DNA from 2 places in the Pseudoalteromonas sp. AWH4_217 genome. Region 2 is predicted to be linked to the other one. Evidence: predicted binding sites of a transcription regulator. Region 2 holds the regulator's gene; the other holds the start of a gene.

Region 1 (2,202 bases), on a different contig from region 2:
CTGGATCTCAGATAAATTTGGCCGTAAAACAACCTTGCTGATTTTAACCGCTGGCCTGGCAATGGGATATTTCTTAATGGGCATGGTGGATGCGCAATGGCCGTTATGGCTGGCAGTTGCCACAGCAATGGCGTGTTCTTTCTTTGTTCAGTCTGGCGAAGGCGCTGTGTTTGCAGTGGTACCGCTGATCAAACGTCGCCTAACCGGTCAGATCGCGGGTATGACAGGAGCTTATGGTAATGTGGGCGCGGTGACCTTTCTGACCGTTCTGTCTTTTGTTGACTATGCCACCTTCTTCTACGTTATTGCAGGTACCGCCATGATTGGATTTGTAACCTTGTTTTTTATGGATGAACCCAGAGGACAAATTGCAGAAGTGCGTGAAGACGGTACCGTTGAACTGATCGATGTATCACACAAAAAAGTTTAGCAATCTCCAGAACCAAAAAGCCAGTGCAAATGCACTGGCTTTTTTATGGGTAATGATTATACAGATTAAGATTCTGGCCTGAATACCTGGATCACAGCATCATCGCATGTCAGGTAAGGGCCTTCCAGCAGGTCAATACAGTAGGGCACAGCCGGGAATACCGCATCCAGACACTGTTTGATGGCCTTTGGTTTGCCCGGCAAGTTGATGATCAGTGCCTGATTGCGAATGCCGGCAGTCTGGCGGGATAAAATCGCGGTCGGAACATATTTTAAACTTTCCTGGCGCATCAGTTCGCCAAAGCCGGGCATCATCTTATCACAGACCGCTTCTGTTGCTTCGGGTGTGACGTCGCGTTTTGCCGGGCCTGTACCGCCGGTGGTGATGATTAATGCACAGCCTTCGTCATCGCTCAGTTTACGCAAAGCCTGCTCAATCAGTGGTTGTTCGTCTTCAACAAGAATACGCACAGCCTGCCACGGCGAAGAAAGATAGGCCGTGAGTGTGTCAATAATAGCGGGTCCGGAGAGATCCTCATACTGACCTCTGCTCGCACGGTCGCTTACCGTTAAAATACCAATTTTAGCTGTCATAGCCGCCCTTTAACATTCGTAAAAAAGCCAGTCTAGCAAAGAATATACAGTATGAAACTCCTCCAAAGTAGGTAGAAGCACCCACACAGTACACCCTTGCGCATGCACCTTTTTTGTTACCACTAAAGTGTCTTTTTTAACCGTGAGTAAGCTTGATTCAGATCAAGCGGGAGACTGGTCGGAATACACTGAAGTGCTATATATTGTGTTTTAAATTTGAAAAATAACTACATATGGTGTTTTGTGAATGTGTTTGAGCCGCAGATCTGTTTTCAGGAAGTGCCCAATGAGATAGCGTTGGGCTTTTTGTGTACCGGGTGCCAGATCGGTTGCCGGGGGTGTCACAGCCCACAGGTGTGGGATGCACAAAACGGCACGCCACTCACGGTTGCACGCTTTACCGGGCTGTTACACAAATACAGTGGGCTTATCACCTGTGTGGTGTTCTTTGGTGGTGAGTGGCAGGCACCGCTGTTGATCAAATTACTGCAACTTGCCAGACACGCTGGCCTGAAAACCTGCCTGTATACCGGGCAGCAGGCAGTGCCTGCGCCATTGCGAGCAGAGCTCACTTACCTGAAAACCGGCCCGTACATCCAGGCTTTAGGTGGCCTGGACAAGCCAAATACAAACCAACGTTTTATCGACGTGGCCTCCGGCCAGATCCTTAATGCACACTTTTCCAGGGAGTAATCTATGTCTGTGCTGACCCAGCATCAACTCGAAGAAAAACGCCGTTTTATAGGCAACTACTGTGCGGCGCACAATGCCGCCGACGGCTCCACCATGGACGCCAACGCCAATGTGACGCTCAAAAACATCGCCACCTTAGAATCTGAACTAATGAAAGACTATTTTATTCAGGTTAACCGGGCGCAGGTGGCGGCAAAAATCAAAGCGCTTTATGGCGATGCACTGGCACAGGAATATCAGCGTCAGATCACCGAACACGAGATCTATGTGCACGATGAAACCAGCCTGAAACCCTATTGCACGTCTGTTACTATGTACCCTTTTTTACTGGACGGGCTGACCCGCCTCGGCGGTGAGTCGAAGGCGCCGCAGCACCTGGAGTCATTCTGCGGTAGCTTTGTCAATCTGGTGTTTGCCATCAGTGCGCAATTTGCCGGTGCGGTTGCGACGGTCGAATTTTTGATCTACTTCGATTATTTTGCACGT
Region 2 (2,202 bases):
GGCCCTCGTGGTGGTTTGATCCTGTCAGCATGTGGTGATGCGGATATCTATAAAAAACTGAACAGTGCAGTATTCCCGGGTGGTCAGGGTGGTCCATTGTGTCACGTGATTGCAGCAAAAGCTGTTGCATTCAAAGAAGCTTTGCAGGATGACTTCAAAGCATACCAGACACAAGTGGTAAAAAATGCACAGGCAATGGTTGCTGTACTTCAGGCGCGTGGCTACAAAGTTGTTTCAGGTAAGACTGACAACCACTTGTTCTTGCTTGATCTGATCGACAAAGACATCACAGGTAAAGACGCGGATGCGGCGCTTGGCCGTGCGAACATCACTGTGAACAAAAACTCTGTACCAAACGACCCTCGTTCTCCGTTTGTGACGTCTGGTCTGCGTATTGGTTCACCGGCTATCACACGTCGCGGCTTTAAAGAAGCAGAAGCGGGTGAACTGGCTGGCTGGATCTGTGATGTACTGGACAACATCGAAGATGAAGCAGTTCAGGCACAGGTGAAAGAAAAAGTAAAAGCGATTTGCGCTAAGTTGCCTGTATACGCGTAAGCAATAGCGCGCGACGTTATACACAAGAGGGCTGCCATTCTGGCAGCCTTTTTTTATGTGCACCAATGGCCACTATCTTGGTATACTGGCAACAATTGACCCAAGCTGTGTTGTAACCTTGCCAGCGCAGATTGGGCGTTTGTCAGTTTTTCATAGTGAGTGTTTATGCACTGTCCTTTTTGTACGGCAAAAGAAACCAAAGTGATAGATTCACGGTTAGTTGGCTCGGGTCACCAGGTACGCAGGCGGCGTGAGTGTATTTTATGTCACGAGCGTTTTACCACGTTTGAAGGGGCCGAGTTGGTGATGCCCAGAGTGATCAAGCAAGATGGCTCCAGAGAACCATTTAATGAAGATAAACTGCAAAATGGTTTGCATCGAGCGCTTGAAAAGCGCCCGGTGAGCACTGAGCAGATAGAAGAAGTCGTTCATCAAATAAAATCTCAATTGCGTGCTACCGGTGAGCGAGAAGTGCCCAGTCAGCTGGTGGGTGAATGTATTATGGAAGCGCTCAAAAAACTCGATAAAGTGGCCTACGTACGTTTCGCTTCGGTGTATCGTTGCTTTGAAGATGTGAAAGAGTTTGGTGAAGAAATTGCCAGACTGGGGGATGAATGAGTTTTACACAAGCCGATCGTACTTTTATGGCACGCGCCATTGAGTTGGCTAAACAGGGCTGTTTTACGACCACACCTAACCCCAATGTCGGCTGTGTGATAGTTAATAACGGCGAAATTGTCGGTGAAGGGTTTCACTTGCGTGCCGGTGAGCCACATGCGGAAGTGCATGCTCTGCGAGAGGCTGCCGAGCAGGCTCAGGGCGCGACGGCCTACGTAACACTTGAACCCTGCAGTCACTATGGCCGTACACCACCATGTGCAAAAGGCCTGATCGAAGCCGGCGTTAGTAAAGTCATCGCTGCGATGGTCGATCCCAACCCAGAAGTTGCGGGGCGAGGACTTGCGATGCTCAATGAGGCGGGGATAGAAACAGCTTCGGGACTACTTGAACAACAGGCGCGGGCACTTAACAAAGGTTTCTTAAAGCGGATGGAGCAAGGCCTGCCTTATGTCATCTGTAAGCTGGCTGCGAGTCTGGATGGCAAAACGGCCCTGGGTAATGGCGAGAGTAAATGGATCACAGGACCCGCGGCGCGACGCGATGTGCAGCTGGGGCGGGCGCAAAGTTGCGCAATATTGACGGGCGCTGATACAGTACTGATGGATGATGCTCGGCTCAATGTCCGCGCAGAAGAGCTGACCGATATCAAGCGACCTGTTGAGCAATGGCGTCAACCCGTTCGGGTGATTATTGACTCACAAAACCGTCTTCACCCGGAACTGGCTCTGTTTAAAATACCCGCGCCAGTCGTTATTTTACGTTCAGACCTTGATAATCAGCACAACTGGCCACATTTCGTAGAGCAAATTAAGATTAAGACCTGTGCCGGTAAAATTGACCTGCACGCGGCGTTGGCGTCTCTGGCCGAACGGAATATTAATCAGGTCTGGCTTGAGGGCGGCGCGACCTTAGCCGGGGCTATGCATCAGCAGGGTCTGATTGATGAATACTTAATTTATCTGGCACCTAAAATTATCGGTACAGACGGTAAAGACTTATTTAACAGTGCACCTTTACAGGCAA

What was found. Region 2 encodes NrdR, which represses ribonucleotide reductase genes. Its sites were predicted from a motif close to AAACACNANATNTNGTGTTT; they were not measured.
Region 1: the regulator NrdR is predicted to act here: its motif matches at 1,246-1,265, upstream of nrdG (anaerobic ribonucleoside-triphosphate reductase activating protein).

Annotation. Positions count from the first base shown of each region.
Region 1 is NZ_JBSWYM010000010.1:157,640-159,841, forward strand. It holds gene ACXAH1_RS14225 (NarK family nitrate/nitrite MFS transporter) at 1-430, shown strand, start outside; gene mog (molybdopterin adenylyltransferase) at 496-1,023, opposite strand; gene nrdG (anaerobic ribonucleoside-triphosphate reductase activating protein) at 1,267-1,716, shown strand; gene nrdD (anaerobic ribonucleoside-triphosphate reductase) at 1,720-2,202, shown strand, end outside.
Region 2 is NZ_JBSWYM010000016.1:35,251-37,452, forward strand. It holds gene glyA (serine hydroxymethyltransferase) at 1-558, shown strand, start outside; gene nrdR (transcriptional regulator NrdR) at 724-1,176, shown strand; gene ribD (bifunctional diaminohydroxyphosphoribosylaminopyrimidine deaminase/5-amino-6-(5-phosphoribosylamino)uracil reductase RibD) at 1,173-2,202, shown strand, end outside.